Regions from separate parts of the Buttiauxella noackiae genome, predicted to be linked through region 2. Evidence: predicted binding sites of a transcription regulator. Region 2 holds the regulator's gene; the other holds the start of a gene.
The links. The regulator PhoB, encoded in region 2, activates phosphate uptake and scavenging genes when phosphate is short. The targets are predictions, from matches to a motif close to CTGTCATAAAACTGNCNNAT.

Region 1 (4,434 bases), on a different contig from region 2:
CGCCTTCCGTATTTGGTGGAGGCGTCATTTCGGTAAACAGCGCAATCGACATGCCGTCGATACCGCGAGTCACCGTTGAGAACAGGATCCACACCAGCCAGAACAGACCAAACGCCATCGTTCCCATTGAGAGTGTCAGCGCTATGCGGTTTTTGAAGCGGCGCTTCGCCTGCATTTTGCGGCGAGATTCAGCTAAAGCGGCGCGGCTTTGCATTTCCATTGTTGTCATGAGCGCGCTCCTTCATTCTTCGCCAGACGCATAACCATGAACTTAGAGATAGCCAGTACGATAAAGGTGATAACAAACAAAATCAGGCCAAGTTCCATCAGCGCTGCGGTGTGCAGGCCAGATTCCGCTTCAGCAAATTCGTTCGCCAGGGCAGACGTAATACTGTTGCCCGGCATATACAGCGATGCATTATCGAGTTGATAGGTGTTCCCGATGATAAAGGTCACTGCCATGGTTTCACCCAGAGCACGACCCAGACCCAGCATCACACCGCCAATCACACCATTTTTGGTGAACGGTAAAACAATGCGCCAGATAACTTCCCATGTGGTGCAGCCAATACCGTAGGCCGACTCTTTCATCATCACAGGGGTTTGTTCGAATACATCGCGCATAACGGCTGCAATGTAGGGAATGATCATAATTGCCAGTATCACGCCTGCGGCAAGAATACCGATACCAAACGCAGGGCCTGAAAACAGTTCACCAACAATCGGCACAGAAGAGAGCACGTTGCCGACAGGTTCCTGGAAGTATTTCGCAAACAGCGGAGCAAAGATGAACAGACCCCACATGCCGTATACGATACTTGGGATAGCAGCCAACAGTTCAATGGCAATACCCAGCGGGCGACGCAGCCAGTTTGGTGCCAGTTCCGTCAGGAAAAGGGCGATACCAAAACTCACAGGCACAGCAATCAGCAGGGCAATAAACGAAGTCACCAGCGTGCCGTAAATCGGAACCAGTGCACCGTAAATATCGTTAGGAGCATCCCACTCTTTGGTCCACAAAAACGAGAAACCAAACTTCTGAATACTCGGCCAGGAGGAGATGATCAGGGAGATGATGATGCCGCCCAGCAGAAATAGCACAATCAGCGCAGCCAGTTTTACCAGCGCACTGAAAATGACATCACCTTGTTTACCAGGGGACTTGAACGTCGGCTTACTTACCGCCATAGCTTACTCTTTAAGTTTAAATACATTTCTTACAACATGTCGGATGTCGCTTACGCTAATCCGACCTACGAAAAGCAATTGTAAGGCGGATAAGCATTCGCGCCATCCGCCATTCTCGTTAATTAATAAAGCGCCTTACCAGAGCTGTCTTTCACGTTGGTCTTCCATGCAGCACGAACCTGCTCAACCACCGCATCTGGCAGAGCGGCGTAATCCAGGTCACTTGCCTGTTTAGCACCGTCTTTATAAGCCCAGTCGAAGAACTTCAGCACTTCAGCACCTTGCTCTGGGTTTTTCTGCTCTTTGTGAACCAGGATGAAGGTTGTAGACGTGATTGGCCACGCGCTGTCACCTTTCTGGTTTGTCAGATCCTGAGCGAATGATTTGCTCCAGTCAGCACCCTTCGCCGCATTGGCAAAGTTCTCTTCTGAAGGCGCTACTGGTTTACCATCAGCAGATACCAGTTTGGTATAAGCGAGATTGTTTTGTTTAGCGTAAGCGTATTCAACATAACCGATTGAACCAGGCAGGCGCTGAACGAAGGCTGCAATACCGTCGTTACCCTTACCGCCCAGGCCGGTCGGCCAGTTTACCGTTGAGCCTGCACCGATTTTAGATTTCCACTCTTCGTTCACTTTCGCCAGGTAGCTGGTGAAGACGAAGGAAGTACCGGAACCGTCAGCGCGACGCACAACCGCGATATTCTGCTGTGGCAGTTTCATGCCTGGGTTGAGTTTAGCAATTGCTTCGTCATCCCATTTTTTGATTTTGCCCAGGTAGATGTCACCCAGAGTTTTACCGTCGAGCACCAGCTCACCGGATTTCACGCCCGGCAGGTTAACTGCCAGAACGACACCACCGATAACAGTCGGGAACTGGAACAGCCCCTCTTGTTGCAGTTTATCTTCAGACAGCGGGGCATCAGATGCGCCGAAATCTACAGTGTTAGCAATGATTTGTTTAACGCCACCTGAGGAGCCAATACCCTGGTAGTTCACTTTATTACCAGTTGATTTATTGTAGGTATCTGCCCATTTGGCATACACCGGCGCAGGGAATGTTGCACCAGCACCAGTCAGGCTTGCAGCGGCGTTTGCGCCGAAAGCAGTCAGGGATAAGGTCGCGGCGACAACAGTTGCGACAGTGGTACGCATAACTTTCATAATGTCTCCTGCAGAGGTGAACGTAAATCGTTGTTTAGTGGATGCAGGATAGAAAATAGGACAGTTTGGTGACAGTTAAATGTACGAAATATGACAGTTTTATGACAGGCCGCTTTGCTGCTTATTTCACCCTGTCATACGGCAGATTCTGAATGCTTAATCCGCTTCAATAATTCACTTTGTTCCTCGCCAGTTAAATAGCGTGATTCCCCTAACGGCAACCCTTCCAGATAGATATTCATGATGCGGATTCGTTCAAGCCGGGTGACTTCATAGCCAAAATACTTACACATCCGGCGGATCTGACGGTTCAACCCTTGAACTAATATAATGCGAAATATTTGAGAAGATTCTTTCGTCACTTTACAGGGTTTGGTTACCGTACCCAGTATCGGAACACCCGCGCTCAACCCAATAATAAACTCGTCAGACATCGGTTTGTTCACGGTGACGACATACTCTTTTTCGTGATTATTACCGGCGCGTAGAATTTTATTAACTACATCACCGTGGTTGGTCAGTAAAATCAGCCCCTGCGAATGTTTATCCAGACGCCCGACAGGAGAAACGCGTTTGTCGCTATGAATGAGACCACTGATGTTATCGCACACACTCTTTTCCATCGTGGTGATGATGCCCACAGGCTTATTTAGAACCATCAGCACGAGATCGTTTTCATCACGGGGCTCAATAAGCTGGTTGTTTAGCTTCACCACATCCCCGGAAAACACCTGAGCGCCAAAACTAGCCTGCCTGCCGTTAATAAACACATCGCCTTCTTCAACGTAACGATCGGCCTGACGGCGGGAACAGATACCGCAATCGCTAATGTACTTATTAATTCGTATCGGTGAATCGGTGGGGATTATGCGGTGCATATCATTCATATTTTTCATCATTACTAGTAATTCATCACTTAAAGAAATGTGACACACGTCACATACATTATCCTTTAGGGGTAGATTACACATAAAAAATTGAGATGAATCACAAATAAAAGTGAAACACAGGTTCATTATCAAAAGAAGATGTGATCTACATAACAAAAACAAGTCCAGGATGGGCCAAACCAGAATCCTCGACGTCTTCTGAAGCGCCGCTGATTTTTATCTCCTCTGAATTATTTATTTGCCTGCTGCCTTGCAGCGGTCAGGCCACTTATTGCTTGAAAACGGGGATTCATTATGCGCAAAACAGGCCACAAGCGCTGGTTTATGCTGTCACTGGTGACATTAGGCACCATTCTTTGCTATTTAACCCGAAATACTATTTCTGCCGCAGCGCCAACATTACAGAGCGATTTGCACATTACCACCCAGCAATATTCTTACATTATTGCGACATTCTCGGCGTGTTACACCATTGCACAACCTATCGCAGGTTATCTGCTTGATACTTTAGGCACCAAAGTGGGTTACACCATTTTCGGCCTGATGTGGGGTGTGTTCTGCATTGGTGCATCATTTGCGACAGGCTGGAAAGGTCTGGCAATGTTCCGTGGCCTTGGTGGTTTCGCCGAAAGTGCGATGATTCCAGCTGGATTAAAATCAGTAACTGAATGGTTCCCGGATACCGAACGTTCAGTCGCCGTAGGCTATTTCAACGTTGGTTCTTCTATAGGCGCAGTGATCGCACCTCCGCTGGTGGCCTGGGCTATTTATATCAGAGACTGGAGACTGGCGTTTATTCTCGTCGGTATTTTCAGTGTGCTGTGGGCTACGGGTTGGTACTTCACTTATAACCGTCCATCGAAAAGCAAATCACTGTCCCGGGAAGAGTATCTCTATATAACCGATGGTCAGCCAGAGAAACCAAAGGTTGAGAAAGTTCGTATTGGTCGCCTGCTGAAACAACGTAAGTTTTGGGGTATCGCATTGCCGCGTTTCCTGGCAGAACCTGCGTGGGGTACGTTTAACGCGTGGATCCCACTGTTTATGGTGCACACCTACGGCTTTAACCTCAAAGATATCGCTATGTTTGCCTGGATCCCGATGCTGTTCGCCGATTTTGGCTGCATTATTGGCGGTTATCTGCCTGGTATGTTCCAGAAAATTTTCGGGGTGAATATTGTTGTATCGCGCAA
Region 2 (4,434 bases):
TCAAACTCCACTTCCGCCAGGCATTCGGCGGTATCCCGCGTCATCAGGTCATTTTGCGACTGGGAGACGGTATTGAGGCGCGGAGTTTTGTGATAAAGCGCGAGGCAGATCGCATCGAGCAGCGTGGTTTTCCCGGCACCGGTTGGCCCGGTAATCGCAAACAAGCCGTTGCTGGCAAAAGGCTCGCTGGTGAAATCAATTTTCCATTCCCCTTTCAGGGAGTTGAGGTTTTTTAACCGCAGGCTGAGAATTTTCATGCCTGTTCCTCCGCGTCATGCAGGCTTGCCACTGTCTGGGCAAACAGAGTGCGCAAACGTTGCGCGCGTTCTTCCGTGGTCTCTTCCTGAATCAGGCGGCGCTCAAAAACTTCTTCCACCGTCAGTTCACTCAGGGTTTCTTTGTGCTGCTGGGCGATAACGCGTTCACGCTGTTCTCGGCTGCGGCGCAGCAACACCACTTCAACGGGCAATGTTTCAGTGAGTTGCTGAATATGGCGCTGCATATCATGCAGATATTCATCGGTGGCGATTTCAATATCCAGCCACACTTTGGGCTCTGTGGGGGCATCGCGCCACTGCGTCAGCTGTTGTTCTATTTCGCTAAGAGAGCCTTTGATCACCGCCAGCGGCTGGCTGACGGGTACATTCAGCGCGTTGACTTCATGCAGTTTGCCTTCGGCAAATTCCACCAGATAAACGCTTTTGCTTTTGCCGGTTTCATCAAAACTTAATGGAATTGGCGAGCCGCTATAACGGATATGTTCAGTGCCGCCAATTAATTGCGCACGGTGAATATGGCCCAGCGCGATGTAATCCGCCTGCGGGAAGTGCTGCGCCGGGAAGGCATCGAGCGTGCCGATATAAATGTCGCGCACCGCATCGCTTTTGGTCACGCCGACCGTCGTTAAATGTCCGGTGGCAATAATCGGCAGCTTTGCATCAGCGCGTAAATCGCAGGCCGCGCTATAACACTGTTGATAATGCTCGCTGATGGCTTCCATTAATGAACGCTGTTTTTCATGGCCGGATAAACCCGCCTGGCTGCTTTGAATATCGCGTGGGCGCAAAAATGGAATAGGGCAGAGAATCGCACCGGGTTGACCACTTTTGGATTTTAGAACAATAGCTTGCTGGCTGGTATCATGGCGAGCACTGGCAATAACATATGTATTCAGGCACGCCATCAGTTCGCGGGATTCGTTAAGCGTCGCGACGGAGTCATGGTTTCCGGCCAGCACCACGAGTGAGCAGCCCGTTGCCTGGAGTTGCACCACAAAGCGGTTATATAGTTCACGCGCATAGCTCGGTGGCGAGCCGGTATCAAAAATATCGCCCGCGACAATTATGGCATCCACATCATGCTCGACTGCGGCTTTCAGCAACCATTCAAGAAACGCCTGGTGCTCAGGACCGCGGCTTTTGGTATAAAAATTTTGACCCAGATGCCAGTCTGATGTGTGAATAATGCGCATTACTTGTCCCGTGGTTCAAAAGCGTAGCCGCGATTATAAAGCGGATACGGAATAACGGCATAACTGAGTGTCATAATTCAAAGTGATGGGTCATCTGGCGGTCATGTTTTTCATAAATCTGTCATAAATCTGACGCATAATGGCGCCGCATTGAAACAACAATAATTATTCCTTGAGCAGGGCGAATCATGGCGAAGCGTATTTTAGTCGTAGAAGATGAAGCTCCAATCCGTGAAATGGTGAGCTTTGTGCTCGAGCAAAACGGTTTTCAACCTGTAGAAGCGGAAGATTATGACAGTGCAGTGAATCTGCTTATTGAACCCTTTCCTGACCTGATATTGCTGGATTGGATGTTGCCGGGTGGTTCGGGGATTCAGTTTATCAAGCACCTGAAACGTGAAGCATTAACCCGTGAAATACCGGTGATGATGCTGACGGCGCGTGGGGAAGAAGAAGATCGCGTGCGCGGCCTGGAAGTTGGGGCCGATGATTATATTACTAAGCCGTTTTCCCCGAAGGAGCTGGTGGCGCGAATTAAAGCTGTGATGCGGCGTATCTCGCCAATGGCGGTGGAAGAGGTAATTGAGATGCAAGGGCTGAGTCTGGACCCATCATCGCACCGGGTAATGACTGGCGAAAACCCACTGGATATGGGGCCAACCGAGTTTAAGTTATTACACTTCTTTATGACGCACCCGGAGCGTGTGTATAGCCGTGAGCAATTGCTTAACCATGTGTGGGGCACCAATGTTTATGTCGAAGACCGAACGGTGGACGTACATATTAGGCGGTTACGCAAAGCACTCGAACACAGTGGACATGACAGAATGGTACAAACAGTACGCGGTACGGGTTATCGGTTCTCAACCCGCTTTTAATTCCTTATCAGGAGAGTGACGCGTGCTGGAACGGTTGTCATGGAAAAGGCTGGTACTGGAGCTGGTGCTCTGTTGTATACCGGCCGTCATTTTAGGCCTTATTTTTGGTCATTTACCCTGGTTTTTATTACTGGCGGTCACTGGGCTGCTGGTTTGGCATTTCTGGAATTTGTTGCGTCTATCGTGGTGGTTATGGGTTGATCGCAGCATGACGCCTCCTCCGGGGCGGGGGAGTTGGGATCCATTGCTCTACGGCCTTCACCAGATGCAGTTGCGTAATAAAAAACGCCGCAAAGAGTTAGGTAACCTGATTAAGCGCTTTCGTAGCGGTGCGGAATCATTGCCTGATGCGGTTGTGCTGACCACCGAAGAAGGGACGATTTTTTGGTGTAATGGTCTTGCTCAACAGTTATTAGGGTTGCGCTGGCCGGACGATAACGGGCAGAACATCCTTAATTTGCTGCGATACCCGGAATTTACCCGCTATTTGTCACAAAAAGATTTTTCCCGCCCACTGACACTTGTGCTCAATAATGGCCGTCATCTGGAATTTCGCGTAATGCCATACAGCGACGAACAGTGGCTGTTGGTGGCGCGTGATGTGACTCAGATGCACCAGCTTGAAGGGGCGCGCCGTAACTTTTTTGCCAACGTCAGCCATGAACTGCGGACACCATTGACAGTGCTGCAAGGTTACCTGGAAATGATGCAGGATCAGGCGCTTGAAGGGCCATTGCGGGACAAAGCGCTAGGTACCATGCGTGAACAAACTTCACGAATGGAAGGCCTGGTTAAGCAACTTCTGACACTGTCAAAAATTGAAGCAGCCCCGGCGATGGTGCTCAATGAAAAGATTGATGTCCCACTGATGTTGCGTGTGGTGGAGCGCGAAGCGCAGACTCTCAGCCAACAAAGACAGACGTTAGAGTTTGATATCGACTCAACCTTGAAAGTGTTTGGTAATGAAGAACAATTGCGCAGTGCGATTTCGAACCTCGTTTACAACGCGGTAAACCATACGCCAGAGGGCACATATATTACGGTGAGCTGGAAACGGATTGCAGGTGGTGCGTGTTTTAGTGTTGAAGATACGGGGCCTGGCATTTCAGCTGAACATATTCCGCGCCTGACTGAGCGTTTTTACCGCGTAGATAAAGCGCGTTCACGGCAAACCGGTGGTAGCGGGCTGGGGCTTGCGATAGTGAAACATGCTTTGAGCCACCACGACGCACGCCTGCACATTGAAAGCCAGTTGGGTAAAGGAACAACATTTTCCTTTGTACTGCCTGAGCGTCTTATCGTGAGCGAAAAAGTGATTCAGACAGAGTAGTTTACTCAAATGGTGTCAAAATAACTTTCCGCAGGCCAGTTTTCTGGCCTGCGTTTTTTTTGCTCAAATGTAAATCAATAATACTCAGTTGGCTATAATTTGACCGCACAAACAACCATGATGTTTTCTTATGAATAAACTTATCCTCTAAATTACTGGCTAATTTAAGGATATCAATCTGGTTTTGGGATCCCTTCTTGCCTTCATTCGCTATAAGCGTTTTAATTGCGGCCCTGTAATTAGTAGACCGACTGGATTTGAGTGGTAATTCAAACAACTATTCTTCTCCACCGATCCCGGAAAGGATTTTCCGCTGTCGTAACTACTGATTGCCGCTTTTATGCCGAGTTTAAAAGTATAAAAATTTGAATATTTTCAAAACTTTCAACACCACACATCCACAGGCTGCAAATATTTTATGACCCATCATTTGAAATCTCGTGACATCCTCGCACTGGGCTTTATGACCTTTGCGCTGTTTGTTGGAGCAGGCAATATCATTTTCCCACCTATGGTGGGTTTACAGGCTGGCGAGCATGTCTGGATTGCCTCACTTGGCTTCCTGGTCACTGCGGTCGGCCTGCCAGTTCTGACCATTGTCGCCATCGCCCGCGTAGGGGGTGGTATTGATAGTTTGAGCTCGCCGATTGGCCGTCGTGCTGGTGTCATATTAGCCACTGTTTGTTACCTGGCCGTTGGTCCACTGTTTGCGACACCGCGTACAGCGACCGTCTCCTTCGAAGTCGGGATTGCGC

Region 1: pstS (phosphate ABC transporter substrate-binding protein PstS) is a predicted target of PhoB. The motif match lies at 2,440-2,459, and genes of this name have one in related genera.

The regions. Positions count from the first base shown of each region.
Region 1 covers NZ_JPRU01000003.1:381,324-385,757, forward strand. The annotation lists gene pstA (phosphate ABC transporter permease PstA) at 1-229, opposite strand, end outside; gene pstC (phosphate ABC transporter permease PstC) at 226-1,188, opposite strand; gene pstS (phosphate ABC transporter substrate-binding protein PstS) at 1,311-2,351, opposite strand; partial or broken gene rluF (23S rRNA pseudouridine(2604) synthase RluF) at 2,495-3,229, opposite strand; gene IX31_RS17655 (MFS transporter) at 3,536-4,434, shown strand, end outside.
Region 2 covers NZ_JPRU01000002.1:451,706-456,139, forward strand. The annotation lists gene sbcC (exonuclease subunit SbcC) at 1-257, opposite strand, end outside; gene sbcD (exonuclease subunit SbcD) at 254-1,471, opposite strand; gene phoB (phosphate response regulator transcription factor PhoB) at 1,660-2,349, shown strand; gene phoR (phosphate regulon sensor histidine kinase PhoR) at 2,372-3,679, shown strand; gene brnQ (branched-chain amino acid transporter carrier protein BrnQ) at 4,098-4,434, shown strand, end outside.